4 regions of the Robertmurraya sp. FSL W8-0741 genome follow, and region 1 is predicted to be linked to each of the others. Evidence: predicted binding sites of a transcription regulator. Region 1 holds the regulator's gene; each other region holds the start of a gene.

Region 1 (3,195 bases):
TTCACCATATATCCCTCTCACTACTAATCCAAGCTGATTGATCGCCGGTATAATCCGATTTAACTGATGGGTAAGAACAAGACCAGGCAAATGCATCATGACAGACGCTCTCATCCCTGTCCCTACATTTGTCGGACAGCTTGTTAAATAACCAATCTGTTCATCGTATGCATAATCTACTTGCTTCTCGATATGATCATCAATTTCATTGGCAACTTTCAATGCTTCTGAAATTTGTAGCCCAGGAAACAAACATTGAATCCGAATATGGTCTTCTTCATTCACCATGATGCTGACTTCTTCATTCTCTGAAAGAATACATGCACCTAGTACAGCATTTTTCTCAAGATACGGACTAATTAAATGCTTTTCTACCAACACCCTTTTTTGCAACGGCTGAAGGTCATCCATCACTAATAATTCCAAAGTTCCAATCGAGGAAAATGGATGCCCACTTACACTTTGGTAAACGGCATCAATTACTTTCTGACCCTCTTCACTTGTAAATACTGTCGGAAATTTATAATCCTTGAAATTTCTAGCCAAACGTATTCGCGAACTTAATACAATGTCTGAATTGGGACCTTCCGCACTCATCCATGAGCTTACTGCTTGGTTTAAGAACCTCTCCAATGACATGTCAATATCCTCCCTCATTACTACGCTCTAACTGTTTTTCTAATGAGCGTATTTGATCGCGAATCTCTGCTGCCTTTTCAAATTCTTCACGAGAGATAAGTTCTTGAATCGTTTGCTTTAGATTTTCAATATTTTTGCGAACATGGAGGCTTCCTCCTATTCGCCTTGGTATCTTCCCATTATGAGCCCAATTTCCACTATGCAAACGTCTAATAATTGGATTTAATTGGCCCTTAAAAGTTTCATAGCAATTTGCACAACCAAATCGACCTATTTTAACAAACTGCTCATAAGTCATCGAGCATTCATCACAACGCAAGCTATCCTCTTTATAAAGCGGAGCTTGCGCTTGCTTCGCTGGTTGAAAATTGTTTTGGAGATTGAACAAACCAGCCAATAAATTATTAATAGAAAATCCCCCTGTATTTACGATAAAGGCCTCACCTTTTTCTTGAGCACACTTTTCACATAAATGCAGGACTGTTTTTTCTCCATTATTAACTTGTGTAAAATGCAAGGTTGCTTCTCTTTCATGGCATTCCTGACACTTCATTGTCCTATCACCCCTTATACTCTCTTTATTTATATTTAAGAGTAGTGAGCATTGCTTTTATCATTCTTGAACGAAGCTCATCTCTATACGGTAAATCAATATATAATACCGAACGATCCATAACACTAAGCATAATCTTTGCTTCTCTTTTTGAAATAACTTCTTCTTCAACAAGTCGATATATTACATTTTCGGCACTATTTTGCGATATCCGATTATCAATAATCGATAATAGTTGGTCAATAAGGTCTGCATGATCATAAGATTGGACTCTCATGATTCGGATATAGCCTCCACCACCTCTTTTGCTTTCAACAATATAACCTTTTTCAATCGTAAATCGCGTATTGATCACATAGTTGATTTGAGATGGGACGCATTGAAATTTGTCAGCAATTTCACTTCTCTTAATTTCAACAATCTCTTTTTCGCTCATTTCCAATACTTGTTTCAAGTAATGTTCAATGACGTCGGAGATATTCCTCAAAAGACCTCCTCCTATCTGACTTTGACTATATTTGACTTTTATTATACATGAAGAAGACGTCAATTTGCAACGAAGGAACCTTAACAATTCATTGGATGATTTTTGCTTTGATTATGGGACTTTAAAAGGGTGCTCTCCTTTATTCACCTTACTAATTTTCCCCATTTTTTGTGATTTTCAAACGAGTATTAATGAATTGGATAGTTGAATGTTCCTTCCTGCAGCAATTATCAATAGTGCCCCCTTTTTATAGATGAAAAGCTTCAGAGGGTAACTCTTTTTGATCGTTTATACTCGAATGATGGCAAGGCTTTTAGAATAACTGCACTGATCTTTAGGTTGAACGTTTCTATTCGCTCGTGATTACGCTCGGTTTTGTGCTGAAAAGTACACACTTGGTAGGATTTTAGTTTACGTTGAGTTGCGGGGATTTGGTAAGGTTAAGTAGTTTCTGACGTTAAATTGCGCTGTTTTAGAGGGTGGGCGTGTTTTGTAGTTTTGTACGTTGGATTGTACGCGTTTGGTGTTCAATTGCGCCGATTTAAGGTATAATTATGCGCACCTCAATGCCTATTGCGCATCTCGTTTTTATCCACATTTGAGATCAAAATAAGAGCACCCTCGCGGATACTCTTTTTCCTTTGCCCGGCAGCGTCCTACTCTCACAAGGGGACAGCCCCTCACTACCATCGGCGCTGAGAAGCTTAACTTCCGTGTTCGGTATGGGAACGGGTGTGACCTTCTCGCTATCGTCACCGGACTATTTGATTGAAGGAAATCGATTTTGCTTACGCAAAAAGCTTTGTCCCTTCAAAACTAGATAATGGATGAAGAAGAAAAAGACCGAGTAACCTATTTGGTTAAGTCCTCGAACGATTAGTATCAGTCAGCTCCACATGTCACCATGCTTCCACCTCTGACCTATCAACCTGATCATCTTTCAGGGTTCTTACTAGCTTGCGCTATGGGAAATCTCATCTTGAGGGGGGCTTCATGCTTAGATGCTTTCAGCACTTATCCCTTCCGCACATAGCTACCCAGCGATGCTCTTGGCAGAACAACTGGTACACCAGCGGTGCGTCCATCCCGGTCCTCTCGTACTAAGGACAGCTCCTCTCAAATTTCCTACGCCCACGACGGATAGGGACCGAACTGTCTCACGACGTTCTGAACCCAGCTCGCGTACCGCTTTAATGGGCGAACAGCCCAACCCTTGGGACCGACTACAGCCCCAGGATGCGATGAGCCGACATCGAGGTGCCAAACCTCCCCGTCGATGTGGACTCTTGGGGGAGATAAGCCTGTTATCCCCGGGGTAGCTTTTATCCGTTGAGCGATGGCCCTTCCATGCGGAACCACCGGATCACTAAGCCCGACTTTCGTCCCTGCTCGACTTGTAGGTCTCGCAGTCAAGCTCCCTTGTGCCTTTACACTCTACGAATGATTTCCAACCATTCTGAGGGAACCTTTGGGCGCCTCCGTTACTCTTTAGGAGGCGACCGCCCCAGTCAAACTG
Region 2 (3,195 bases), 3.3 Mb from region 1:
GCAAGCTCTTTTTGCAAGGTAGACAATCTAGTTTTGCTTTGATCGTCTTCTTCCTTTTGCAAGGCGGCCTCTTCAATTTCTAATTGCATCACACGACGTGTAACCTCATCAAGCTCTGATGGCATTGAATCAATTTCTGTTCGAATCATCGCACAAGCTTCATCAACAAGATCAATCGCTTTATCAGGTAAAAAACGGTCTGAAATATAACGATCCGATAACATGGCCGCTGTTACAAGAGCGCGGTCATGAATATTTACCCCGTGATGGATTTCAAACCTTTCTTTTAAGCCACGGAGAATGGAAATCGTATCTTCCACATCGGGTTCCTGTACAAGGACTTGCTGAAAGCGTCTTTCGAGCGCAGGATCTTTTTCAATATACTTACGATGCTCATCTAAAGTGGTTGCGCCAATACAATGTAATTCACCACGGGCGAGCATTGGTTTTAACATATTGCCAGCATCTATGGCTCCTTCCGTTTTTCCTGCACCGACAATGGTGTGGATTTCATCAATAAAAAGGAGAATTCTCCCCTCGCTTTTTTTGATTTCATTTAGAACTGCTTTTAACCGTTCTTCAAACTCTCCTCGAAATTTAGCCCCAGCGATGAGTGAACTCATATCAAGTGAAAAAATCGTTTTATCCTTAAGTCCTTCCGGTACATCTTTCCGTACAATTCTTTGTGCTAATCCCTCGACAATGGCCGTTTTTCCAACACCTGGCTCACCAATTAAAACGGGGTTATTCTTTGTTTTACGCGAGAGAATCCGTATCACATTTCGGATTTCCCCGTCACGGCCAATGACCGGGTCAAGCTTGCCAGCCTTCACTTCCGCCACCAAATCTCTCCCATATTTATTTAATACATCGTATGTGGCCTCAGGATTTTGTGAAGTCACTCTTTGATTCCCCCTTATTTTTTTTATTTCTTGAAGCAAAGCATCATATGTGATCCGTTCATTCTTCAAAATTTCACCAATGCTAGATTGCTGATAAATCATTGAAGCAAGCAACACATGTTCAACGGAAAGAAATTCATCTTGAAGTTTTTCCATCTCCCGCTCCGCCTCAGTTAATAGTCTTTGCAATCTAGTTGTGATATAGAGCTTACCTTGCTCTACCCCACTTCCAGATACTTGAGGTTTTTTATGAAGCAATTCATTTATTTTTTGTTCAAATTTTGCAGAAGGAAATTGGATTCTCTCTAGAATAGCAGCGACAAGGCTCTCATCTTGCTTCAGTAAAGCTAAAAACAAATGGTCTTCATCGACCTCCTGATGCTCATTTGAAACGGCTAAAGACTGGGCACTAAACAATGCCTCTTGCATTCGTTCCGTCATTCTGTTCAAATCCATTTTAACTCCTCCTTTGACCTATTTTGACCTTTACTTCATTATAAGCCTTTTTCTGCATATGTAAAGCCACCCATTGAAGAGGGTGGCAAAGGTACATAAAATTTCTGAATTATAAAGTAAAATGACACCAGCCCATGAGTGGAGGGTGTTTAAATCAGCTTTATTACAATCACAAAGACGGATAGGTACGATGATCAACCTGAATCTCTAGGTTTTGTTTTGTAAGTCCAGTGGCGATTATGATTTGAGTTTTCAGGGAAGTGATCACCTGCTTTGAGTTTTATCTTTTTCGGATTCATGACACCATCGCCCTCTTCACCAATCTCTACATATATTCCATTGTTCGGCGCCTTTTGACCTGCACGAAATTTATGGCTCTGTCCCATAGATACTCTCCTTTCCTTTTTGATAAGATTATTATTTCCTTCCATGAATCTTTCATGAATCTCAATGAATGAAACTTTCTATTTTTCTTTTTCGTCTATACTTTACGTACATGAACGCGAATAGGTGTGGTATAGTAGAATCTGTGAATTTTGTTTAAAATCAGGAGGCATATTATGGATTTTTTTGAAATTGTTAAATACTTTCTTTTAGGACTTTTACAAGGTTTTACCGAACCGATTCCGATTTCATCAAGTGGGCATTTAGAAATTGCTGGTCATTTTCTAAACGTTGAAATTAAGGGATTAAGCTTTGCTATTCTTGTAAATACAGCATCATTAATCGCTGTCCTGATTATTTATCGCAAAGATATTTGGAGACTGATTGAGAATGGGCTTGCTTATGTCATAAGAAAAGAAGAATCAGCTAAATCAGATTTTCGCTTTATTATTTACTTAATCATTGGAACAATCCCAGCTGGTGTGGTGGGGATTTTATTTGAAGATTATATCTCATCGCATTTAACAGGCATTAAAGTTACAGGTGCTACTTTATTAATTACAGGGATTGCTTTGTGGCTTATTCGTAATCTACGTGGGCGTAAAAACGACGCAGATTTGACTATGCGTGATGCAATAATTGTTGGACTTGCACAGGCAGTTGCTCTCATCCCTGGAATCAGTCGTTCTGGAGCAACAATTGTTGCAGCGATGGGTTCAGGAATGAAGCAGGAAACTGCTTTAAGATATTCTTTTCTATTATATATACCCGTTAGTGTCGGTGGTATGATTCTTGGATTTAAGGATATATTGGGCGACGAGAATCTTGCTCAATTAGCATTGCCTTATACATTGGCATTTTTTGCTTCATTAGTTGCATCGTATTTTTCCCTAAAGTGGTTTATGAATATTATGGCAAGAGGAAATCTTAAATATTTTGCCATTTACTGTTTTATCGTTGGACCATTAGTATTATTGTTAACTTAGTTGTATTAAATCATTTTACAAAACATATTTTCATGGTGCTTGGCCATTTTTTAGTTCTTGTGCCTTTAATGGTAATCTTTTTTTAGTTTTTGAGCTGTATTGCAGATTACCCAGACGATAGACAAATAATAGAGCAGCCGACTGTTGGCTGCTCTATTATTTGCTTGACAGTATTGTATCTCAACAAGAACCATCTCATTGTGAAATTATTTTAAAATTTCCACTAATAATGCTTTCTGTACATGAAGTCTGTTGCCTGCTTGCTGAAATACAAAAGAGCGAGCCCCATCAATCACTTCTCCAGCAACTTCTTCACCTCTATGGGCAGGCAGGCAATGAAGGAATAAATAATCTTCCTTTGCTCCTGCAACAAGCTTTTCATTCACTTGAAAACCCTTGAAGTCAAGTAGTCTCTGTGCATTTTCAGCTTCTTGGCCCATACTCGTCCACACGTCCGTATAAATGAC
Region 3 (3,195 bases), 3.0 Mb from region 1:
TACCTCCTACAATCGCTATACTTGGCAAAGGCAGAAAAGTTTTAATTTGTCTTTCTAAACCAAAAACATTGCCGATTACAGAAGTAAATATTTCGCCATAAATAATTAATATATACAAGCCGTACAATCCTGCCGCTAAACTTTTCATGACCACTGCCATTGGAATTTCAAAAGCTTCAACGTTAGGAAGCATTACCAATGTGAAATGACTTGATAAGAGGATGAGGGTTAGCGCAGCTCCTCCTATAATTCCGCCCCACTTTACCGTCTGTTCATCTCTTATTTCTGCCGCAACAGGAACCAATACTGCTTGAGCAAGTCCCAAATTCAGCGCAGTATAAGAAAAAGGGGCAACGACTGACTTCCAGCCGTCATCCACAAAGGGAATGAATAAAAGTTGATCTAAAAAATTGGGCAACTGCACCGACATAACCATTAAAATAAAGCTAAAACTAATCATTAGCGGAACAACAATTGTGTTAGCTGCAAATAGTCCTTTTATACCAACGATCATAACGATGATGGAAAGTGATAGTGTTAAAATTAATCCAAAACTTCTCGATAAACCAAGCTGCTCGCTAAACACCGCCCCTGCTCCGGATAACATGACGGCACATACTCCTAAGAGCATAAAAAGCATAATGACATTTATGATTGAACCGAATACTCTCCCAAATAAAAAAATATTAAATTCCTGATAAGAAGTTGCTCCGATCTTGGCAGAAATTCTCATCAGTTTTGAGCCTTGAGAGATAAAAATATAACCACTAAATAATATCCCTATTAACCCTATAAAGCCGAATCTCGTAAAAAACTCAACAATTTCTCGTCCTGTTGCGAATCCAGCTCCAACGACAGTTCCCACGTAAACAGCTGCGATTTGGAAGGCAGCTCCCCAGTTTGTTTTCATAAAATATCCTCCCTCCATTTCAATATATGAAAAGAAGGACAAACAATGACGAGCATTTTAAAATGATTTTAAGTTGCTTAGAAAAATGTTCATTTTTCCCTTTTTACATTAAATTACCAAAATAAATTGGGTAGATTCTGATGCAAATCACTTGAAAGTCAAAAAAGGTCAAATTATAATAAAAACAAGAAGGTCAAAGTTAGTCAAAGTCAAAAAAATAGGAGGAATGTGAAATGCTTTGTCAAATTTGTGAGCAAACAGACGCTCAAGTACATGTAACGATGAATTTAAATGGTGTTGAGAAGCAACTCCACCTCTGTCAAAATTGCTACAAGGAAGAGGAAGCAAAATTGACTTCATCCTTTGGTCCAAGCATGTCAGGTTTCTCTCCCTTCAATCAAACACCAATGGAAGATCTTTTTAAGAAATTTTCAGCAGCAAATAATCAGCAACAGATGAACATACAGCCTTCACACGGTCGTGGAGGAACTGGGGGCTTTATTGATCAATTTGGTCGCAATCTCACCCAAATGGCACGCGCTGGACTCATAGACCCTGTTATTGGTCGTGATGAAGAAGTGAACCGTGTAATTGAAATCTTAAATAGAAGAAATAAAAATAACCCTGTCCTGATTGGGGAACCTGGTGTTGGAAAAACCGCCATCGCTGAAAACTTAGCTGTTCGAATTGCCGATGAAAAGGTTCCTAACAAATTAAAAAATAAAGAAGTATTTCTATTAGATGTTGCGTCTTTAGTTGCGAATACAGGAATTCGTGGCCAATTTGAAGAAAGAATGAAGCAAATTATTGCAGAGTTACAGCAAAGAAAAAATATTATTCTCTTTATTGACGAAATTCATCTATTAGTTGGCGCAGGTTCTGCCGAAGGCTCGATGGATGCGGGAAATATGTTAAAACCCGCGTTAGCCCGCGGCGAATTGCAACTAGTAGGTGCTACAACTCTGAAGGAATATCGTCAGATCGAAAAAGATGCAGCGCTTGAACGCAGATTTCAGCCTGTTCAGGTTCATGAACCTAGCACACAACATGCAATTGAGATTCTGAAAGGATTAAGAGAAAAGTATGAGAACTTTCATGAGGTTACTTTCTCAGACGAGGCTCTCGAAGCGTGTGTCACATTATCACAACGCTATATTCAGGACCGCTTCCTTCCGGATAAGGCAATTGATTTAATGGATGAGGCAGGTTCAAAACTTAATTTAATGTCAGACTACAGTTCTGCAGAAAAAATAGAAAAAAGACTTGAAGAGATTGCTAAAGAGAAGGAACAGGTACTAAAAACTGAAAATTATGAAGCAGCAGCTAAACTTCACCAAGAGGAAATGGAACTTGAAAAAATACTTCAATCCAATCCAAATCAAAAGCGACCAATTGTAGATGTTGCACAAATTCAAGCATTGATTGAACAAAAAACAGGAATTCCTGTCGGAAAGCTTCAAGAAGATGAACAAACAAAAATGAAGAACCTTCATAAGCTACTTTCAGAAAAAGTAATTGGTCAGGAAGAAGCTGTTGAAAGGGTTACTAAGGCCATAAAAAGAAGTCGTGCAGGGTTAAAAGCGAAAAATAAGCCAATCGGCTCCTTCCTTTTTGTTGGTCCAACTGGTGTTGGGAAAACAGAGCTGTCTAAGACGCTTGCACTTGAGCTATTTGGCTCCAAAGATGCGATGATCCGCTTGGATATGAGTGAATATATGGAAAAGCACAGTGTATCAAAGCTCATAGGCTCACCTCCTGGTTATGTTGGACATGAAGATGCGGGTCAATTAACCGAAAAAGTCCGCAGAAACCCTTATAGCATTATTCTACTAGACGAAATTGAGAAAGCTCACCCTGACGTTCAGCATATGTTTCTGCAAATTCTTGACGATGGTCGTCTTACTGACAGTCAAGGCAGAGTCGTCAGTTTCAAAGACACAGTGATTATTATGACAAGCAATGCTGGTGTCGGACATAAACAAGTTAAAGTTGGGTTTGGCCAAGATCATACAGCGAAAGAGCTTAATATCCTGGATTCTCTTGGAAGCTTTTTTAAGCCAGAGTTTTTGAATCGCTTTGATAGCATTATTGAATTTAAACCGCTAGAAAAGGATGGTTTATTAAAGATAGTTGATTTAATGCTGCAAGATCTAAATGCCATGTTAAGAGAACAAAATATGACGCTTAAGGTCACAAACGAAGTCAAAGAATATCTTGTAGAGAAAGGATACAATCCAACTTTTGGTGCCCGTCCTTTACGAAGAATCATCCAAGAAATACTCGAG
Region 4 (3,195 bases), 720 kb from region 1:
TTCTGCTTTAATTTTTCTGTTTCTTTGTTAGAATTTATGTTTTGTAAATAGTCGTAAGCTGCATTCACATCCCCTTTTATACAAAAAGAGTAAAGAGTTCTTTTCATGTTATCCCTCCGTAAAACTGGCCAGTTTGTTAATAATAATTTTATATCAAATAAAGCTTATTGGTGGATTTTAGTTTTGTATTTTGTGTCTATAGCGAAACTCCTTGCTTACCTTTGTTATAAAAACTCGGCTTATATCCTTTGAAAAGGATTTTCTTGGAATGATCTGTGCCGTAGCAAGGACAATTCTTTTCATACTTGACATTGCATTTATACCTATATAACTTTTTTCATTATGTTTATTAAATAAGCATCTCATGTTCGAATAAACTTCGATAGGGTCAGTAAGCTTTTTAGTAAACATCAGTGAGAAGTAATTTTTTATAAATTTGCTATACATGTAGGTGAGTCAACTGGAAAACAGAAAGAGGATGACCATACAATTATCCATAACGATGCAAAGGAAAGTTGGAGGCTAAAAATAACTAATAAGTCCTCCTTATGCTGCAGCTGGTCAGGTCTGACGATGGAAATAATTTTCGAAAGACAAGTTTAGCTTCGTCATTGTTGTGTAGAACCCAAAATAGCAGATCAATTACCGATTGAACCCAACGCTGAGTGTTATTAATTTTTATCGGATTTTCTGTAAACAGGCTTGAACCTACAGTACTTGATCCTCAATAAATTCATAAAATTAATTAACTATTAAATATATTGAGGTGATTGCTTGTGGTTTTTGTTCATCCTTTACACCACCATTTCATGCAATGGTGCTGCGACACTTGTTATGACGATCTTGGCAGACCAAGACTTTGTAACTGTAGACCTGATTGTTATGCCTATTATGCAAATCAACCTTATTACTTGTTTTATTAATGGATAGAGGTAGTTCCTCTATTTTTTTATTTCATAATTCTTTTCAAACACCATCAAAATTTATAAGCAGTGAAATAAATACTGGATGTATTATTCACCCGAACAACTGATTGAAGCTTAAAAATCAAATGGAAAAAATGCAAAAAATACAAAATGATTTCGAAAACTCATGTTTTTATTAGGATTCCACAAAAAGCAAAAAAGCGTCAATCCCTTGATACTATTGGGATTGACGCTTTTTAATCTAACTCTCTAAAACATACAGTACGCCCTCGGAGGGAATCGAACCCCCATTTTAAGAACCGGAATCTTACGTGCTATCCGTTGCACCACGAGGGCAAATTAACGATGCGCCAATTTTGGACGCTTCCCTATTATATGCCATGTCTGCCTGTTTTTCAAGTGAGAAAATTCTCATCGCCCTTACAATCCGTTGTGTTTAAATCATTTCAGTTTGGTTATGATGAGAAGTGGACAATACATATTTTTTAATGGTGAAAAAAGTCGAAGAAATCTTGCTCAAGATCCAATCGAATTGTTTGACCTTTTTTGACTATCAGTGTATCATAACTTACATAACAGTAGTATTTGTCTTAAAGGTGCATACTTTTGTTTTTACAGATTCTCTGACAGAATTTATAACCATTTAAAGGAGGAACATAAAATGAATTTGATCCCTACAGTTATTGAACAGACTAATCGTGGTGAACGTGCGTATGACATTTATTCCCGCCTTTTAAAAGATCGCATCATTATGCTTGGAAGTGCGATTGATGATAATGTCGCTAACTCCATTGTTGCTCAATTACTTTTCTTAGAAGCTGAAAACCCTGAAAAGGATATCACTCTTTACATTAACAGCCCAGGTGGCAGTATCACTGCTGGTATGGCGATTTATGATACGATGCAGTATTTAAAGCCTAATGTGCAAACAATTTGTATCGGTATGGCTGCTTCCATGGGTGCTTTCCTATTAGCAGCTGGTGAAAAAGGTAAGCGTTACGCTCTTCCAAACGCTGAAGTCATGATTCACCAACCGCTTGGTGGTGCTCAAGGGCAAGCAACGGAAATCGAGATTGCAGCAAAACGCATTTTATTCCTTCGTGAAAAACTTAATACGATTCTATCTGAGCGTACAGGTCAACCGCTTGATGTTATCGCGAAGGATACGGATCGCGACAACTTCATGACTGCTGAAAAAGCTAAAGAATACGGCCTAGTAGACCATATCATTACTCGCAACACATTAAACGAAAAAAAATAACTTTGTAATTGAAAGACTGTTTCCATTAAGCGATTTAAAACTACGCTTGATGGAAACAGTCTTTTTTATGCGTTGATAAAAACCTCATATATGATTCTTTCTAAAATGTCTTGTATTCAAGCCGTTTCAGCTTTTTGCATGATAGGGAGCAGACGCTATTAGCCCTTCTCCCTTTCCATGCGGACACGAGTTTTCCCTTTTTTTCCTCTTTTTTGTCCTCATAAACGCTCCATGCGGACACCATTTTCCCTTTTTTCTCTTTTCCTGTCCTCATGAACGCTCCATGCGGACACGCTCTTCCCTTTTTTCCCTTTTCCTGTCCTCATGAACGACTCATGCAGACACCATTTTCCCTTTTTCCTCTTTTTCTGTCCTCATGAACGCTCCATGCGGACACGCTCTTCCCTTTTTTCCCTTTTCCTGTCCTCATGAACGCTCCATGCGGACACGATTTTCCCCTTTTTCCCTTTTCCTGTCCTCATGAACACCTCATGCGGACACCATTTTCCCTTTTTTCTCTTTTCTTGTCCTCTTGAACACCTCATGAGGACACACTCCGATACTTTCCGCTTAATTACATCCTCATGAACGCTCCATCAAGACACACTCCGATTCTTTTCTCCGCATAATCAAATACTAATTAATGCTCCGTCAGGCGGAAAATAGGATTGTAAAGGGAGCTGTGGGAGCGATAAAGCAGGGACAGGGTGCTTGTGCTGCAGAGATTCGCCGGTTTAATTTTCTGCCCGCTGCACAAAAAAGAAGCTGCCGTCAGCATCGCTTCTTGCAGCTTCTTTCCGTTATTTAGACCCCTCAATCAAGTGTTTAATCCTGTTGCACGTATGTGGCGAGTGCTTCTAGCGCCTCTTGTTCGTCGCTGCCTTCAGCGATTAGGGTAATATTTGCGCCGGAATTAATGGCGAGGCTCATAAGCCCCATAATGCTTTTAGCATTGACTTGCTTGCCGTCTTTTTCGATGTAGATATCTGATGAGAAACGTGTAGCTTC

Evidence for each region. Region 1 encodes CtsR, which represses protease genes until heat stress. Its sites were predicted from a motif close to ATGGTCAATAAAGGTCAAACA; they were not measured.
Region 2: a site for CtsR is predicted at 1,369-1,389, ahead of clpB (ATP-dependent chaperone ClpB). Genes of this name have one in related genera too.
Region 3: a site for CtsR is predicted at 1,065-1,085, ahead of NST02_RS16095 (ATP-dependent Clp protease ATP-binding subunit). Genes of this name have one in related genera too.
Region 4: a site for CtsR is predicted at 1,460-1,480, ahead of clpP (ATP-dependent Clp endopeptidase proteolytic subunit ClpP). Genes of this name have one in related genera too.

The regions. Positions count from the first base shown of each region.
Region 1 covers NZ_JBBOQG010000001.1:296,677-299,871, forward strand. The annotation lists gene NST02_RS01500 (protein arginine kinase) at 1-639, opposite strand, end outside; gene NST02_RS01505 (UvrB/UvrC motif-containing protein) at 641-1,192, opposite strand; gene NST02_RS01510 (CtsR family transcriptional regulator) at 1,218-1,679, opposite strand; rRNA gene rrf (5S ribosomal RNA) at 2,323-2,439, opposite strand; rRNA gene NST02_RS01520 (23S ribosomal RNA) at 2,536-3,195, opposite strand, start outside.
Region 2 covers NZ_JBBOQG010000001.1:3,603,834-3,607,028, forward strand. The annotation lists gene clpB (ATP-dependent chaperone ClpB) at 1-1,358, opposite strand, end outside; gene NST02_RS17425 (YjzC family protein) at 1,553-1,744, opposite strand; gene NST02_RS17430 (undecaprenyl-diphosphate phosphatase) at 1,916-2,728, shown strand; gene argF (ornithine carbamoyltransferase) at 2,935-3,195, opposite strand, start outside.
Region 3 covers NZ_JBBOQG010000001.1:3,321,700-3,324,894, forward strand. The annotation lists gene NST02_RS16090 (YkvI family membrane protein) at 1-910, opposite strand, end outside; gene NST02_RS16095 (ATP-dependent Clp protease ATP-binding subunit) at 1,144-3,195, shown strand, end outside.
Region 4 covers NZ_JBBOQG010000001.1:1,021,479-1,024,673, reverse strand. The annotation lists gene NST02_RS04875 (hypothetical protein) at 1-107, opposite strand, end outside; tRNA gene NST02_RS04870 (tRNA-Arg) at 1,191-1,262, opposite strand; gene clpP (ATP-dependent Clp endopeptidase proteolytic subunit ClpP) at 1,558-2,187, shown strand; gene NST02_RS04860 (HPr family phosphocarrier protein) at 3,013-3,195, opposite strand, start outside.